DNA from 4 places in the Streptomyces sp. ME19-01-6 genome. Region 3 is predicted to be linked to each of the others. Evidence: predicted binding sites of a transcription regulator. Region 3 holds the regulator's gene; each other region holds the start of a gene.
What was found. Region 3 encodes HrcA, which represses chaperone genes, less so after heat shock. Its sites were predicted from a motif close to TTNGCACTCNGNNNNNCNGAGTGCNAA; they were not measured.
Positions count from the first base shown of each region.

Region 1 (4,380 bases), on a different contig from region 3:
CTTGGCGTTGCGCACCGCGTCCTCGATGCGGTGCTTGCGCTCCTTGAGCTCGACCTCGGTGGCGGCACCGGCCTTGATGACGGCCACGCCGCCGGCCAGCTTCGCCAGGCGCTCCTGAAGCTTCTCGCGGTCGTAGTCCGAGTCCGAGGACTCGATCTCGGCGCGGATCTGGTTGACCCGGCCCTGCACCTGGTCGGTGTCGCCGGCGCCGTCCACGATGGTGGTCTCGTCCTTGGTGACGGTCACCTTGCGGGCACGGCCCAGCAGGTCGACGCCCGCGTTCTCCAGCTTGAGGCCGACCTCCTCGGAGATGACGGTGCCACCGGTGAGGATGGCGATGTCGCCGAGCATGGCCTTGCGGCGGTCACCGAAGCCCGGGGCCTTGACGGCGACGGACTTGAAGGTGCCACGGATCTTGTTGACGACCAGGGTCGCCAGGGCCTCGCCCTCGATGTCCTCGGCGATGATCAGCAGCGGCTTGCCCGACTGCATGACCTTCTCCAGCAGCGGAAGGAGGTCCTTCACGCTGGTGATCTTCGAGTTGACGATCAGGATGTACGGGTCGTCGAGCGACGCCTCCATACGCTCCATGTCGGTGGCGAAGTACGGGGAGATGTAGCCCTTGTCGAAGCGCATGCCCTCGGTGAGCTCGAGCTCGAGCCCGAAGGTCTGCGACTCCTCGACGGTGATGACACCTTCCTTGCCGACCTTGTCCATCGCCTCGGCGATGAGCTCGCCGATCTGGGTGTCGGCGGCGGAGATGGAGGCGGTGGAGGCGATCTGCTCCTTGGTCTCCACGTCCTTGGCCTGCTCGAGCAGCTGGGCGGAGACGGCCTCGACGGCCTTCTCGATGCCGCGCTTGAGGGCCATCGGGTTGGCGCCCGCGGCAACGTTCCGCAGGCCCTCCTTGACCAGCGCCTGGGCGAGGACGGTCGCGGTCGTCGTGCCGTCACCGGCGACGTCGTCCGTCTTCTTCGCGACCTCCTTGACCAGCTCGGCGCCGATCTTCTCGTACGGGTCCTCGAGCTCGATCTCCTTGGCGATGGATACACCATCGTTGGTGATCGTGGGGGCGCCCCACTTCTTCTCGAGGACGACGTTGCGACCCTTGGGGCCGAGGGTGACCTTGACGGCGTCGGCGAGCTGGTTCATCCCGCGCTCGAGGCCGCGCCGCGCCTCCTCGTCGAACGCGATGATCTTGGCCATGTGAAGTGGTCCTCCCAAGACGGGGTGGATTGCTCCGGACCGCGCCTGGCGCCCGCGACGGACGGCCTGCCTGCCCTGCGGTTCCTTGCCCCGCATGGCCTGACGGACCTCACCGACCCGATCCTTCTGTCACTCTCACCTTCAGAGTGCTAACGCCAATGATTAGCACTCGACCCCCGAGAGTGCAAGCGTGAGTGGGTGACAGGGTGGGACAAGCTGGTCGCGAGAGCTCATGTCAAAGGGCCCGTTCCCCATGGGGGTACGGGCCCTTCGAACGGTCCAGTCAGCTGCCTCGCGTCGGCGCTTCAGCCAACAGCCACGCGGACCATGTCCGCCTGCGGCCCCTTCTGGCCCTGCGAGATCTCGAACTCGACCCGCTGGCCTTCCTCGAGGGTGCGGTAACCGTCCATCTGGATCGCGCTGTAGTGGACGAACACGTCCGCACCACCGTCGACCGCGATGAAGCCGTACCCCTTCTCCGCGTTGAACCACTTGACGGTGCCCTGAGCCATTCCTAACTCCCCTATTGCTGGCCCTTGCGCAGGACCGCACTCCGCGGACCCGGGTCAGACCTCACCCCCCGAGTCGAGGGGGGTGTGCGCCGGAACGCGTCGACCGCCGCTGAATGTATCTGTCCCACTGCCCTGTGCAACAGGTCAATCGGACGAGAATTCTGGCGACGGCCGAACGGTAATAAGCGGCAAATTCCCGTGAATTCAGGGCAAGCCGGGCCGGACATAACGGACCAGCCCGGCAATTCGCGCGCACAGTTTGGGCACAAGTTGACGAGTTCTCATATGCGGTCGGCGCGGGGGCCGACAGAAGGGGATCGCTGTAACTGTATCGCGGTTCCACACATGGAATCGCCCCGTCCGTTTCTATCAGGACGAGGCGATTCCGTTTATCTCGGGGGGTACGACCGCCCGTGACCGGCCCGTTACCGGCTCAGCAGCCGCCCGCGACCGCCGGAATGATCGAGACGCCGGCGCCGTCCGGGGTCGCCGTCTCCAGGCCCTCCGCGAAGCGCACGTCGTCGTCGTTGACATAGACGTTGACGAAGCGGCGCAGCTTGCCCGTGTCGTCCAGGACGCGGGCCGCGATGCCCTGATGGTTGCGGTCGAGGTCCGCCAGGACCTCGGCGAGAGTCGCTCCTTCGGCGCTGACCTCGGCCTGCCCGCCTGTGTAGGTGCGCAGGATGGTGGGGATTCGGACATTGACGCTCATGAGCGTTTCACCTTCTGTGGGAATTGCAGCGGGAGGCGAGGAGCGAATTCAAGCCAGCCGGTTTGAGCCGAGCCGATTCAGGCCAGACCAGCCTCGCGGAACGCGTCGAGACTCGGGCGGATCACCGCCGTGGGCCCACTCGTCGGGGCGACCGCGTCGAGCGTCTTGAGGCCGTCTCCGGTGTTGAGCACGACGGTGGTGAGGGCGGGGTCCAGGACCCCGTTCTCGAGCAGCTTCTGCGTCACGCCCAGGGTCACCCCGCCCGCGGTCTCCGCGAAGATCCCCTCCGTACGGGCCAGCAGCTTGATCGCCGCGACGACCTGCTCGTCGTTCACGTCCTCCACCGCTCCGCCCGTGCGGCGCGCGATGTCCAGCACATACGGCCCGTCCGCCGGGTTGCCGATGGCCAGCGACTTGGCGATGGTGTTGGGCTTCTGCGGCCGCACCACGTCATGGCCCGCCTTGAAGGCGGTGGAGACCGGGGAGCAGCCCTCGGCCTGGGCGCCGAAGATCTTGTACGGCCTGTCCTCGACCAGGCCGAGCGCGATGAGCTCCTTCAGCCCCTTGTCGATCTTCGTGAGCTGCGAGCCGGACGCGATCGGGATGACCAGCTGGTCCGGCAGCCGCCAGCCGAGCTGTTCGCAGATCTCGTACGCGAGGGTCTTGGACCCCTCCGCGTAGTAGGGGCGGAGGTTGACGTTGACAAAGCCCCAGCCCTCGCCCGCCGGGTCGCCGATCAGCTCGCTGCAGAAGCGGTTGACGTCGTCGTACGTGCCCTCGATGGCGACCAGGTCGCCGCCGTAGACCGCGGCCATGACGACCTTGCCCTGCTCCAGGTCGTGCGGGATGAAGGTGCAGGAGCGCAGGCCCGCGCGGGCGGCCGCGGCGCCGACCGCGCCCGCGAGGTTGCCGGTGGAGGAGCAGGAGAGGGTGGTGAAGCCGAAGGCGCGGGCGGCCTCGACGGCCTGGGCGACGACGCGGTCCTTGAAGGAGTGCGTCGGGTTGCCGGAGTCGTCCTTGATGTACAGCTCGCCGGTCACACCCAGCTCGCGGGCCAGGTTGTCGGCCTTCACCAGCTTGGTGAAGCCGGGGTTGATGTTGGGCTTGTCGGCCACGTCGGCCGGGACGGGCAGCAGCGGGGCGTAGCGCCAGATGTTGTTCGGGCCGGCCTCGATCCGCTTGCGCAGCGCCTCGGGGTCGCCGGTCGGCAGGTCGTACGCGACCTCGAGCGGCCCGAAACACTCCACACAGGCGAAAATGGGGCCGAGGGGGAATCGCTCACCGCACTCACGACAGGACAGCGCGACGGCGGGGCCGAGGGAGACAGAAGACCCCGTGGAACCCGAGGAATCCGCTGAACCGGCAGAAGTAGTTGAGCTTTCGACAGCTTGCACAGCCATGGAGGCGAGGCCCTTTCTCCTCATCTTCCTCACGGCGCATCTCGCCGCGAGCCGGAATTGGCACCTTCCCTAGCCGGGGCCCCGCTTCGTGGCGAATCAGGACCGGCTGGAGGGTTGCCGGGGCTTCAACGGGCCGTTCCCTCTGCCCCTCTGGATGAGCGGTATGACGCCGGGCCCAGCCCGGCGTGTTTGTCGCACGAGGACCCCCGACATACGACGGTCACGTGCGTTGTTCAAGACTGTAACCGAAGGCCTGGATGGTTGAGATAGTCGTCCGAAGCGCGAGATGCATCACAGCTGAGCAGGGAGGTACGGACGTGCTGGAAGAGGTGGAGCGCTGGCTGAAGGAGCGGTCCTGGTCCGCCGACGACCGTCCGCTCGACCGCCTGCTGGCCGCCAAGCGCGCCACGGGCCAGGCCGTGAGCGTCGTCCTGCCCGCCCTCAACGAGGAGGCGACGGTCGGTGAGATCGCCGCGACCATACGTCGCGAGCTGATGGGCCGGGCCGCGCCCCTGGTCGACGAGCTGGTGGTGGTGGACTCCGGGTCCAC
Region 1 covers NZ_JARAXF010000006.1:146,291-150,670, reverse strand. The annotation lists gene groL (chaperonin GroEL) at 1-1,206, opposite strand, end outside; gene PV419_RS16575 (cold-shock protein) at 1,512-1,718, opposite strand; gene PV419_RS16570 (MoaD/ThiS family protein) at 2,152-2,430, opposite strand; gene thrC (threonine synthase) at 2,508-3,854, opposite strand; SAM riboswitch class I at 3,848-3,991, opposite strand; gene PV419_RS16560 (glucosyl-3-phosphoglycerate synthase) at 4,148-4,380, shown strand, end outside.
Region 1: the regulator HrcA is predicted to act here: its motif matches at 1,369-1,395, upstream of groL (chaperonin GroEL).

Region 2 (4,380 bases), on a different contig from region 3:
GAGTACACCGACGCCCCCTCCGGCGGCACCGGCATCGACAAGCGCCCCGCCGACGGGCTGGTGCGGGTGGTCGCCCCGGGCCCCAAGGGCGAGGCCGCGAGCGGGCTCATCGGCGACACGGTCAGCGACACCCGCCACCACGGCGGGAACGACCAGGCGGTGTACGCCTACGCGCGCGAGGACCTCGACACCTGGGAGCGCGAGCTGGGCCGCGAGCTGCCGAACGGTGCCTTCGGCGAGAACCTCACCACCCAAGGGATCGACGTGACCGGTGCCCGGATCGGCGAGCGCTGGCGGATCGGCCCCGACCTGCTGCTCGAAGTGGCCTCCGCGCGTATCCCGTGCCGGACCTTCGCGGCCTGGCTGGGCGTGGAGCGCTGGGTGAAGCGGTTCACCCAGGCCGCCGTGCCCGGCGCGTATCTGCGGGTCCTCGAACCGGGCGGGATACGCGCCGGGGACCCGGTCGAGATCGTGCACCGTCCCGACCACGAGGTGACCGTCGGCTTCCTCTTCCGCGCCGCCACCACCCAACGCGCCCTGCTGCCGCGGCTCCTCGCGGCGGGCGACGCGCTCCACCCCGAACTGCGGGAATCGGCGCTCTCCTCCGCCGAAACTCTCTCCATCACCTCGAAGAACTGATCCGGACGAGTGCGCTCCGACACCCGCCGTGGCCGCTAACGTGCGCGTATGACGACTGCGTTGATTACGGGAACCACGGCGGGCATCGGCGCCGCCTTCGCGAGCCGGCTCGCCGCGGACGGCCACAACCTGGTGCTGGTGGCGCGGGACGAGAAGCGGCTGCGCGAACAGGCCGCCGACCTCCACGACCGCCACGGGGTGGAGGCGGACGTGCTGCGGGCCGACCTGTCCGAGGACGACGGCATCGCGGCGGTCGAGGCGCGCCTCGGCGACCGCAAGCACCCGATCGATCTGCTCGTCAACAACGCGGGCTTCGGCAACAAGGGCCGCTATCTCGAGGTGTCCCTGGCCGATGAGCTGCGGATGATGAAGGTGCACTGCGAGGCCGTCCTGCGGCTCACCACGGCGGCGGCCGAGACCATGCGGGCCCGGGGACGCGGCGGGGTGATCAACGTCGCCTCGATCGCGGCGTTCTTCCCGCGCGGCACGTACGGGGCCAGCAAGGCCTGGGTCGTGCAGTTCACGCAGGGCGCGGCGAAGGACCTGGCGAGCTCGGGGGTGCGGCTGATGGCGCTGTGCCCCGGGTTCGTACGGACCGAGTTCCACGCCCGGGCCGGGATCAAGCCGGACAGCGTGCCGAGCTGGATGTGGCTGGACGCGGACCGGCTGGTGACGGCGGCGCTCAAGGACTTCGCGCGGGGCAAGGCGCTGTCGATCCCCGATCCGCGGTACAAGGCCATGACGGGCCTGGCGAAGCTGGCGCCGCGGGCGGCGGTCTCGGTCGTCTCGTCGAACGTGGGACGGCCCCCCAAGGGGCGGGCCAAGGGACAGCCCAAGGGACGCTGACCCCAGGCCGCACCCAGGCCCGGAACGGGCCCGGAACGCGTGAGGCGCGGTCACCCGCGAGGGGTGACCGCGCCTTGAGGGAGTGCGCGGTGGGCGCGTCAGTGCGCGTGACCGTGGCCGTGGCCCGCGGCCTCCGACTCCTCCTCGGCCGGCTTCTCGACCACCAGCGTCTCGGTGGTGAGCAGCAGGGAGGCGATGGACGCCGCGTTCTCCAGGGCGGAGCGGGTGACCTTGACCGGGTCGATGACGCCGGCCTTCACCAGGTCGCCGTACTCGTCGGTCGCCGCGTTGTAGCCGTGGCCCTTCTCGAGCTCGGCCACCTTGGAGGTGATGACATAGCCCTCCAGGCCCGCGTTCTCGGCGATCCAGCGCAGCGGCTCGACCGCGGCGCGGCGGACGACCGCGACACCGGTGGCCTCGTCGCCGTCCTTGTCGAGGTTGCCCTCGAGCACCTTGACGGCGTGGACGAGCGCGGAGCCACCACCGGAGACGATGCCCTCCTCGACCGCGGCGCGGGTCGCGGAGATGGCGTCCTCCAGACGGTGCTTCTTCTCCTTCAGCTCCACCTCGGTGGCGGCGCCGACCCGGATCACGCACACGCCGCCGGCCAGCTTGGCGAGCCGCTCCTGCAGCTTCTCGCGGTCCCAGTCGGAGTCCGTGGCCTCGATCTCGGCCTTGATCTGGTTGATCCGGCCGGCCACGTCGTCGGTGTTGCCGCCGCCGTCGACGAGGGTGGTGTCGTCCTTGGTGACGGTCACGCGGCGGGCGGTGCCCAGCACGTCCAGGCCGACCTGGTCGAGCTTGAGGCCGACCTCCTCGGCGACCACGGTGGCGCCGGTGAGCGCGGCCATGTCGCCGAGCATCGCCTTGCGGCGGTCGCCGAAGCCGGGGGCCTTCACCGCGACGGCGTTGAAGGTGCCGCGGATCTTGTTGACGACGAGGGTGGACAGGGCCTCGCCCTCCACGTCCTCGGCGATGATCAGCAGCGGCTTGTTGCCACCCTGGATGATCTTCTCCAGCAGCGGCAGCAGGTCCTGGATCGAGGAGATCTTGCCCTGGTGGATCAGGATGTACGGGTCCTCGAGGACGGCCTCCATACGCTCCTGGTCGGTGACCATGTACGGAGACAGGTAGCCCTTGTCGAAGGCCATGCCCTCGGTGAAGTCGAGCTCCAGGCCGAAGGTGTTGGACTCCTCGACGGTGATCACACCGTCCTTGCCGACCTTGTCCATCGCCTCGGCGATGAGCTCGCCGACCTGCTTGTCCTGGGCGGACAGCGCGGCCACGGCGGCGATGTCGGTCTTGGAGTCGATCGGGCGGGCGGTGGCCAGCAGCTCGTCGGAGACGGCCTTGACGGCCGCGTCGATGCCCTTCTTCAGGGCGGCCGGGGAGGCGCCGGCGGCCACGTTCCGCAGGCCCTCGCGGACCAGCGCCTGGGCCAGCACGGTGGCGGTGGTGGTGCCGTCACCCGCGATGTCGTTGGTCTTGGTCGCCACCTCCTTGACGAGCTGGGCGCCCAGGTTCTCGTACGGGTCCTCGACCTCGACCTCACGGGCGATGGTGACACCGTCGTTGGTGATGGTCGGGGCGCCGAACTTCTTGTCGATGACGACGTTGCGGCCCTTGGGGCCGATCGTCACCTTGACGGTGTCGGCGAGCTTGTTGACGCCGCGCTCGAGGGCGCGACGGGCGTCCTCGTCAAACTTCAGGATCTTCGCCATGGGTTGCGTGTGTCCTCTCGAACGAACCGCGCCCCGGCCCCGGTATTGGACAGGGGCACCGGGGCGCGGCTCACAGGCAAAACTTCGGTGACTTACTTCTCGATGATCGCGAGGACGTCGCGAGCCGAGAGGACGAGGTACTCCTCGCCGTTGTACTTCACCTCGGTACCGCCGTACTTGCTGTAGAGCACGACGTCGCCTACGGAGACGTCGAGCGGGAGACGGTTGCCGTCCTCGAAGCGGCCCGGGCCCACGGCCAGGACGACGCCCTCCTGGGGCTTCTCCTTGGCGGTGTCCGGAATAACCAGGCCAGAAGCCGTGGTCTGCTCGGCGTCGAGCGGCTGGACCACAATGCGGTCCTCGAGCGGCTTGATGGCAACCTTGGAGCTGGCGGTCGTCACGATCCGACCTCCCCCTTCGGAGATCTCACGGGGTTAACTGTCTGAGGTGGCGACCAGGTGGATCCGTCGTCGCGGGTGCCGGACCTGCCCGTCGCTGTGTTTGGCACTCCTCGATGCCGAGTGCCAGCCACGACATTATGACGCGGTTAGCACTCAGTCAACCAGAGTGCCAAGCGACGGGGTGCCGCGGCGCCCCTCAGAGGTAGTCCCGGCGCCCCTCAGAGGTAGTCCTCGAGCCGCGCCACGGCGAAGCCCTGCGCCTGGATCTCCCGCAGCAGCGAGGTCATCACATCGGTCATCGTCCGCCCCTCCTGCTGGGCGGGGCCACGGAAGTGGGCCAGCACGATGTCGCCGGGGTGCAGCCGGTCGCCGGACGCGTACTCCAGCCCGCCGGCCTTCATCTCGGCCGACCACATCACGAGCGCCCGCACCCCGCAGGCCGCCGCCGCGCGCACGGTGTCGTCGTCGAGCGCCCCGTACGGCGGGCGCAGGAGGTACGGCCGGGTGCCGAACTGGCGGGTGAGGATCTCCTGCTGGCCGCAGATCTCGTGGACCTGTTGCTCGTACTCCAGATCGGGCAGCCTCGGATGGGTGAGCGTGTGGTTCTGCATCCCGTTGCCGAGCCGGCGCAGCTGCTCGAAGTAGCCGTAGCCGCCGGCCACCACGTCGTCCGTCAGGAAGCCGGTGAACGGCAGCCCCAGGTCCTGGGCCTCCTGAAGAAAGGCCGGGTCCTTCTCGGCGCCGTCGTCGACGGTCACGAAGACGACCGGGTC
Region 2 covers NZ_JARAXF010000004.1:459,503-463,882, forward strand. The annotation lists gene PV419_RS12025 (MOSC domain-containing protein) at 1-639, shown strand, start outside; gene PV419_RS12030 (SDR family oxidoreductase) at 688-1,485, shown strand; gene groL (chaperonin GroEL) at 1,584-3,206, opposite strand; gene groES (co-chaperone GroES) at 3,299-3,607, opposite strand; gene PV419_RS12045 (polysaccharide deacetylase family protein) at 3,826-4,380, opposite strand, start outside.
Region 2: the regulator HrcA is predicted to act here: its motif matches at 3,754-3,780, upstream of groES (co-chaperone GroES).

Region 3 (4,380 bases):
TCTGCACGACCTCCCGGACCAGCGCGAGCAACGACAGCAGGCCGAAGCCGGCGCTCGTCCCGTCGGCGCGCGGGTCGTCGCGGTGGGTGCCCTGGTGGCCGCCCGCCTCGATGCCCTGTACGCACACGGCGTCGGCGCCCGCCCACTGGGCGGCCTGCGCCTCGGCGGGCGAGGTCACGGTCACCACCGTCCGCGTCCCGACCCTGCCGAAGGCGTCGAGGACGGCGCGGGTGGGGCAGCCGAAGGTGAACGAGACGACCGGGACCGGGTCGTCGAAGAGGATCGCCAGCTTGGCGTCGTACGCGTCGTCGGAGCCCGCGTCGGGGTCGCCCAGCGGGGTGCCGTACCAGGCCGCCTCCCCGGCGAGCTGCTCGCGGTAGACCTCCACGGCGGCGGGGTCGGCGGTGAGCGGCTGCGGCATGAACAGGTTCACGCCGAAGGGCCGGGCGGTCTCCCCCCGCAGCTGCTTGATCTCCTCGTACATCGCCTCCGGCGTCTTGTAGCCGGCGGCGAGGAACCCGAGGCCTCCGGCCTCGGAGACGGTGGCGGCCAACTGCGGGCAGGAGGCCCCGCCCGCCATCGGGGCCTGCACGATCGGGTACCGAAAGAGATCGGTCAGTGCGGAGGACATGGCGACATCGTGTCATGTCCTCCGCGCCGCTCAGTACTCGGCTCAGGGCCTGTCGGCGAGACGCCGACAGGCCCTGGACGCGCGCTGCGGGGGCGGGTGAGCCGCCTACCGTCCGTTGAACGCATCCTTCAAACGCGAGAACAAACCCTGCTGCCCTGGCTTACTGCATCCCCCCGGGGGACAACCCCCGGACCCCCGGCCGGGCGCCTACCGTCCGTTGAACGCATCCTTCAAACGCGAGAACAAACCCTGCTGCCCTGGCTTGAATTCGCCCATCGGCCGCTCCTCGCCCCGCAGCTTGGCCAGCCGCCGCAGCAGCTCCTCCTGCTCCGGGTCGAGCTTGGCCGGGGTCGTCACCTCGACGTGGACGATCAGGTCGCCGCGGCCGCCGCCGCGCAGGTGGGTGACGCCGCGCTGGTGGAGCGGGATCGACTGGCCGGACTGGGTGCCGGGCCGGATGTCGACCTCCTCCAGGCCGTCGAGCGTCTCCAGGGGCACCTTCGTGCCCAGGGCCGCCGCCGTCATGGGAATGGTCACCGTGCAGTGCAGATCGTCGCCCCGGCGCTGGAAGACCGGGTGCGGCACCTCGTGGATCTCCACGTACAGATCGCCTGCCGGGCCGCCGCCCGGGCCGACCTCGCCCTCGCCGGCGAGCTGGATCCGGGTGCCGTTGTCCACACCGGCCGGGATCTTCACGGTCAGCGTCCGGCGCGAGCGGATCCGCCCGTCGCCCGCGCACTCCGGGCACGGGGTCGGCACCACGGTGCCGAAGCCCTGGCACTGCGGGCACGGCCGGGAGGTCATGACCTGGCCGAGGAAGGACCGCGTCACCTGGGACACCTCGCCCCGGCCCCGGCACATGTCACAGGTCTGCGCCGTGGTGCCGGGCGCCGCGCCCTCGCCGCTGCACGTCGTACAGACGACCGCGGTGTCGACCTGGATGTCCTTGGTGGTCCCGAAGGCCGCCTCGCTCAGCTCCACATCGAGGCGGATCATGGCGTCCTGGCCGCGCCGGGTCCTGGACCGCGGGCCGCGCTGCGACGCCGTGCCGAAGAAGGCGTCCATGATGTCGGAGAAGTTGCCGAAGCCCGCGCCGAAGCCGCCCGCGCCGCCCCCTGCGCCGCCCGCGGCGGACAGCGGGTCCCCGCCCAGGTCGTAGACCTGCTTCTTCTGGGGATCGGACAAGACCTCATAGGCGGCGTTGATCTCCTTGAACCGCTCTTGGGTCTTGGGATCCGGATTCACGTCCGGGTGCAGCTCGCGCGCGAGCCGGCGGAATGCCTTCTTGATCTCGTCCTGCGAGGCATCACGCCGCACGCCCAGGACTGCGTAGTAGTCCGTCGCCACTTACGACTCCGCCAGGATCTGTCCGACGTAACGTGCCACTGCGCGTACCGCTCCCATCGTTCCGGGGTAGTCCATGCGGGTCGGTCCGACCACGCCGAGTTTGGCGACCGCCTCGTCGCCCGAACCGTAGCCGACCGCCACGACCGAAGTGGAATTCAGGCCCTCATGAGCATTCTCATGCCCGATCCGTACGGTCATGCCCGAGTCCTTCGCCTCGCCGAGCAGCTTGAGCAGAACGACCTGCTCCTCCAGCGCTTCCAGTACGGGCCGGATCGTCAGGGGGAAATCATGCCCGAAGCGGGTCAGATTGGCGGTGCCGCCGATCATCAGCCGCTCCTCGGTCTCTTCGACCAGCGTCTCCAGCAGCGTGGCCAGGACCGTTGAGACGGTCCCCCGGTCCTCCTGTTCGAAGGACTCGGGCAGGTCCTGCACCAGCTGCGGCACATCCGCGAACCGCCGGCCCACGACCCGGCTGTTCAGCCGGGCCCGCAGATCCGCGAGAGACTCCTCGCTCACCGGCGCCGGGCAGTCCACCATGCGCTGCTCGACCCGCCCGGTATCCGTGATCAGCACCAGCATCACCCGCGCCGGGCTCAGCGCCAGCAGCTCCACATGGCGGACCGTCGAGCGGGTCAGCGAGGGGTACTGCACCACCGCGACCTGCCGGGTCAGCTGCGCGAGCAGCCGGACCGTGCGGCCCACCACGTCGTCGAGGTCCACGGCGCCGTCCAGGAAGTTCTGGATGGCCCGCCGCTCCGGTGTGGACAGGGGCTTCACTCCGGCCAGCTTGTCGACGAACAGCCGGTAACCCTTGTCCGTGGGGATGCGCCCGGCGCTGGTGTGCGGCTGGGCGATATAACCCTCGTCCTCCAGGGCAGCCATGTCGTTGCGCACCGTGGCCGGGGAGACGCCCAGCCGGTGCCGCTCGGTGAGCGCCTTGGAGCCGACCGGCTCCTCCGTGCCCACATAGTCCTGGACGATCGCACGCAGTACCTCGAGTCTGCGTTCGCTGAGCACCGCGCACCTCCAGTCCAGCCGTCTCATCAGGTCTTCCCCCTGGCACTCAATGGTCACGAGTGCCAGAACCCCTCAGCCAGTGTACGGCGGGGTGCCGTGGCCGGGGCAAGAGCCGCCGCTTTGCCACCGCTGGAGCTAGCGTCTCCATATGGACACCCGTTGGGAAGAGGCGCGCTGGGAACATCTCACGCCATCCGTCGTCCGGTGCCGCCTCCCCGGCTGGGACGCGACCGTCGGCGCGATCGCCGGCCGGAGCGGCGTCCTGGTCGTCGACACCGGCGCCGACCTGGCCGAGGGCGCCTGGGTACGCCGCGAGATCACCCGGCTCTTCGGCCGCCGGCCCACCCACATCGCCCTCACCCACCCCCACTTCGACCATGTCTTCGGCACCGCCGCCTTCGCGGGCTGCGAGGTGTACGGGGCCGCCGGGCTCGACGAGCTGCTGCGCCGCGAGCGGGACGCGCTGCGAGACGACGCGGCGCGCCACGGCGCGGACCCCGGCGCCGCCGCCGAGGCCGCCGACCATCTCGTACGCCCGCACCACCTGGTGTGCGGCGAGCTCACCCTGGACCTGGGCGACCGGCCCGTGCTGCTGGCGAACGTGGGCCCCGGCCACACCGCCCACGACCTGGCCGTCCTCGTCCCCGGCCGGGCCCCGGGCGAGCCCGAGGTGGTCTTCTGCGGCGATCTGGTCGAGGAGTCGGGGCCGCCCCAGGCGGGCGCCGACGCGATCCCCGGCCAGTGGCCCGCCGCCCTGGACCGGTTGCTCGCCCTCGGCGGCGAGGACGCGCTGTACGTCCCCGGGCACGGCGCCACCGTGGACGCCCGTTTCGTCCGGGCGCAGCGCGATGAACTCGCGGCTCGTTTCGGCGTGTCCTCCTGACGCCGGCGCTAGGGTCACACGGATGCGACAGTACGACCCGGACCTGACCCCGCCCTGGAAGCGCCAGGCGCCCGCGCCCGAGGTGCCCGCCGAGCCCGACCTGGTCGTCGAGGAGGTCACCACCGGGTTCTGCGGCGCCGTGATCCACTGCGAGAAGACCGCGCAGGGCCCCACGGTGACCCTGGAGGACCGCTTCGGCAAGCGCCGGGTCTTCCCCATGGAACCGCGCGGCTTCCTCCTGGAGGGCCGCGTCGTCACCCTGGTGCGCCCCCGCGCCGCCGCCCTTACGGGCCCGCGCCGCACGGCCTCCGGCTCCCTCGCCCTCCCCCAGGCCCGCGCGCGCGTCGCCCGCGCGGGGCGCATCTATGTGGAGGGGCGCCACGACGCGGAGCTCGTCGAGCGGGTGTGGGGGGACGACCTGCGCATCGAGGGCGTGGTCGTGGAGTACCTGGAGGGAATCGACGACCTGCCCGCGATCGTCCGCGACTTCTCCCCCGGCCCC
Region 3 covers NZ_JARAXF010000001.1:170,749-175,128, reverse strand. The annotation lists gene PV419_RS00725 (nitronate monooxygenase) at 1-631, opposite strand, end outside; gene dnaJ (molecular chaperone DnaJ) at 839-1,978, opposite strand; gene hrcA (heat-inducible transcriptional repressor HrcA) at 1,979-2,995, opposite strand; gene PV419_RS00710 (MBL fold metallo-hydrolase) at 3,144-3,878, shown strand; gene PV419_RS00705 (DUF3097 domain-containing protein) at 3,901-4,380, shown strand, end outside.

Region 4 (4,380 bases), on a different contig from region 3:
GAGGTCCTCGGGGGTGTCGGCGTAGATCTGCGGTATGCCATAGCCGTCGCGCTGGACCTGCACAGGCCCGGACAGTCCCTTGAGCTGCAGCGATCCCGTGGTCTCCGGGAAGGAGGCACGGACCGTACTGATGCTCCAGTACGTGCCGTATCCGACGCCCCCCATAAGCAGCAGCACGACTGCGATCACGATCAGGCGGGCACGTCGGCCCTTCTTCTTGCCAGAAGGGCCGTTTTTGTTGGCGGGCATCGCTGTCCTTCGAGGGGGCAGGGTGATCCTGGAGTGCTGGAGCAACCATAGGCGCAGCGCTGTCGCCACCCCTACGCGGAGTCATGACTGGGACCGCCCACCGGCCGCCACCCGCGAAAAATCCGTTGGAAGCCAGTCGCGTCAAGAACCCGTAAAATATTAGGTAAGGCAATGAAGTTCCGGTCGGCCGGGGAGCCTTCCGGCCGCTCCCGTGAGAAAGGTTCGGCCCCTGACTGTCCACCACCTCAACGAACTCCTGCTGATCTGCTCACTCGTCCTGCTGGTGGCGGTGGCGGCCGTCAGGGTCTCGACGCGCAGCGGGCTGCCGACCCTGCTCATCTACCTCGGACTCGGCGTCGCGATCGGGCAGGACGGGATCGGCGTCGTCTTCGAGGACGCCGAGCTCACGCAGGTCCTCGGCTATGCCGCCCTTGTGGTCATCCTGGCCGAGGGTGGCCTCGGCACGAAGTGGCGGGAAATCAAACCCGCCCTGCCTCTCGCCGCCGTGCTGTCCACAGTGGGGGTGGCGGTGAGCGTCGGGGTCACGGCGACGGCCGCGCACTATCTGGTCGGGCTCGACTGGCGGCAGGCGCTCATCATCGGTGCGGTGGTGTCGTCCACGGACGCGGCGGCGGTCTTCTCGGTGCTGCGCAAGGTGCCGCTGCCCAGGAGGCTCACGGGCGCCCTGGAGGCGGAGTCCGGCTTCAACGACGCCCCGGTGGTGATCCTGGTGGTCGCCTTCTCCGCCCAGGGCGCGATCGACCACTGGTATGTGCTGCTCGGCGAGATCGCCCTGGAGCTGGCCATCGGCGCGGTGGTGGGGCTGGCGATCGGCTGGCTGGGGGCGTACGGCCTGCGGCATGTGGCGCTGCCCGCCTCGGGCCTGTACCCGATCGCGGTGATGGCGATCGCCGTGATCGCTTACGCGGGCGGGGCGCTGGCCCACGGCTCCGGCTTCCTCGCCGTCTACCTGGCCTCGTTGATCTTGGGGAACGCGAAGCTGCCACACTGGCCGGCGACGCGCGGCTTCGCCGAAGGGCTCGGCTGGATCGCGCAGATCGGGATGTTCGTCCTGCTCGGCCTGCTGGTGACCCCGCACGAGCTGGGCGACGACGTCTGGCCGGCCATCGGCGTCGGGATGGCGCTGACCATGGTGGCCCGGCCGGTCTCGGTGCTGGTGAGCACGGCGCCCTTCCGGGTGCCGTGGCGGGAGAAGGCGCTGCTGTCGTGGGCGGGGCTGCGCGGCGCGGTGCCGATCGTGCTCGCCACCATCCCGATGGTCTCGAACGTGCCCGAGAGCCGCCGCGTCTTCAACATCGTCTTCGTGCTGGTGATCGTCTACACCCTGCTGCAGGGTCCGACACTGCCCTGGCTCGCGCGCCGACTGCACCTGGGCGAGGAGGAGGCGGCGGCGGACCTCGGCATCGAGTCGGCGCCGCTGGAGCGGCTGCGCGGGCATCTGCTGTCGGTGTCGATCCCCAAGGACTCCAAGATGCACGGCGTGGAGATCGGCGAGCTGCGGCTGCCGACTGGAGCCGCGGTCACCTTGGTCGTACGGGACGGGAAGAGCTTTGTGCCGCAGCCCTCGACCGTGCTGCGGCGCGGCGACGAGCTGCTGGTCGTGGCCACGGACCCGGTGCGGGACGCGGCGGAGGAGCGGCTGCGGGCGGTGGGCCGGGGCGGCAAGCTGGCGGGCTGGCTGGGCACGCGCGGCCAGTGAGGGCCGGGCCGCGCGGCTGGAGCGAGGCCGTGCGGCCGAGGGGCCGAGCCGCGTGGCATGGGTCACCGTATGACCCGCCGCAGTGGACTGGCGGGCGGGAATACTGCACTATGGAGCGTCGTTAGCACTCATCGAGTGAGAGTGCCAGGAGGAGTAAGTGCCGACCTATCAGTACCAGTGCACCGAGTGCGGCGAGGGCCTCGAGGCGGTGCAGAAGTTCACCGACGACGCGCTCACCGAGTGCCCCAACTGCACGGGACGCCTGAAGAAGGTGTTCTCGGCGGTCGGCATCGTCTTCAAGGGTTCGGGCTTCTACCGGAACGACAGCCGCGGCTCCTCGTCCAGCAGCACGAGCGGCGGCTCGTCCAAGTCGACGACCGCGAAGAGCGAGGGCTCCTCGTCTTCGTCCTCCTCTTCGGACACGTCTTCCTCGTCCTCCTCAAGCTCCTCCTCGGGCTCGTCGTCGAGTTCTTCGTCGTCGACCTCGTCGAGCAGCACCTCGTCGGCCGCCTGACGCCCGGCCGCCCCCTGTGGCCGCCTCGGCCGCCTCAATCGCAGACGACATCCCGCCGCCTCCCTCTGGGGGAGACGGTGGGATGTCGTCTGCGCGGGCGGCGCTGACTAGGGTGATCGCATGGCGGAGACCAGCAGCAGATATGCGGAGACAGCGGAGATAGGCGTCATCGGCGGGTCGGGGTTCTACTCCTTCCTCCACGACGTGACGGAGATCACTGTCGAGACCCCCTATGGCGCACCCAGCGACTCGCTCTTCTTCGGCGAGGTCGCGGGGCGGAGGGTCGCCTTCCTCCCGCGCCACGGCCGCAAGCACCACCTGCCCCCGCACCGGATCAACTACCGCGCCAACCTGTGGGCGCTGCGCTCGGTCGGCGTACGGCAGGTCTTCGGCCCGTGCGCGGTGGGCGGGCTGCGGCCGGAGCACGGACCGGGGACCTTGCTGGTGCCGGACCAGCTGGTGGACCGCACGAAGAGCCGCGTCCAGACCTATTTCGACGGCGAGGCGCTGCCCGACGGGCGGGTGCCGAACGTGGTGCACACCACCTTCGCCGATCCGTACTGCCCGACGGGGCGGCAGGTGGCGGTGGCGGCGGCGCGCGGGCGCGGCTGGGAGCCGGTGGACGGCGGCACACTGTGCGTGATCGAGGGGCCGCGCTTCTCCACCCGGGCCGAGTCGCGGTGGCATGCGGCGCAGGGGTGGTCGGTGGTCGGCATGACGGGGCATCCGGAAGCGGTGCTGGCCCGTGAACTGGAGCTCTGCTACACGTCGTTGACGCTGGTCACGGATTTGGACGCGGGGGCGGAGACGGGCGAGGGGGTCTCGCACGGCGAGGTGCTGCGGGTGTTCGGGGAAAACCTGGAGCGGCTGCGCGACGTGCTGTTCGACGCGGTGGGCGCGCTGCCGGCCACCGAGGCGCGGGACTGCCTGTGCGGGCATGGGCACGACGGCTGGGATCTGGGGATCGAGCTGCCGTAGCCCCGGCGGGCCTCCCCGCACGGGTGACGGAGTTATCCACAACCTGGGGGTTGTGCACAGGCCCGAGCGGGATCCGGCGAGGGCGGGCATCGTGAAGGGGCCAGAAGCTCCCGGCCTCTCACGACAGGCGGTGTTTGCCGTGTCCGACCCGTTCCTCCGCTCCCCATCCCCTCTATCGCTTTCATCCCCTCTCTCTCCTTCTTCGTCGCCTTCTTCGTCTTCATCGCCTTCGCCCGCGTCCCGGCTCCGCTCAGCTCCGTCCTGGGCCGAGCGGTCCCGTCGCACTCCCCCGACGTGCGTGGTGCCACGGTTCGGACCGGTGCGGGTGGGCCGCGGCGGCCATCGGCTGCGGCGCGCGTTACGGCGGCGACGACGCTCGATGGCGGCGGGTCTGGCGGTGACCGCGGCCGCGCTGGCGGCCGCCGCGCCCTCCGGCGGCTCCGACCCACGTCCGGCTGCGGCCTCACCGCCGGACGTGGGTCGACCCGAGCCGCGTCCGGCCGTGGTGTCCGCGCCGGTCCGGATCGCCGACGCGGCGGCCGTGCGGCTGCTGCGCCCCGGAGACCGCGTGGATGTGCTGGCCGCCCCGGGGGCCGGTCAGGCCCGTGGCCCGGCCCCCGCGCACGTGGTCGCTCGCGGAGCGCGGGTGACCGATGTGCCGCGACCGGGGCGTGTGGCGGCGGCGGACGTCGAGACCGGCGACCTCGGAGCGGCGGGTGACGGGGCGCTGGTGGTGCTCGCGGTGCCGCGGCAGACCGCGGCGGCCCTGGCCGGTGCGGCGGCCACATCGAGGTTGGCGGTGGCGCTGTGCCGATCTTGACCGTAGGTTGCGGAGCCGTCCGCTCCAGAACCGGCGCGGCAAGAGAGAGGCAAAAGGTTGAGCGAGGAAAAGAAGAGCGTCGTGGAGGGCTTCAAGGCC
Region 4 covers NZ_JARAXF010000004.1:166,202-170,581, forward strand. The annotation lists gene PV419_RS10745 (penicillin acylase family protein) at 1-249, opposite strand, end outside; gene PV419_RS10750 (potassium/proton antiporter) at 461-1,969, shown strand; gene PV419_RS10755 (FmdB family zinc ribbon protein) at 2,127-2,483, shown strand; gene PV419_RS10760 (S-methyl-5'-thioadenosine phosphorylase) at 2,604-3,461, shown strand; gene PV419_RS10765 (RcpC/CpaB family pilus assembly protein) at 3,841-4,281, shown strand; gene mscL (large conductance mechanosensitive channel protein MscL) at 4,339-4,380, shown strand, end outside.
Region 4: the regulator HrcA is predicted to act here: its motif matches at 2,091-2,117, upstream of PV419_RS10755 (FmdB family zinc ribbon protein).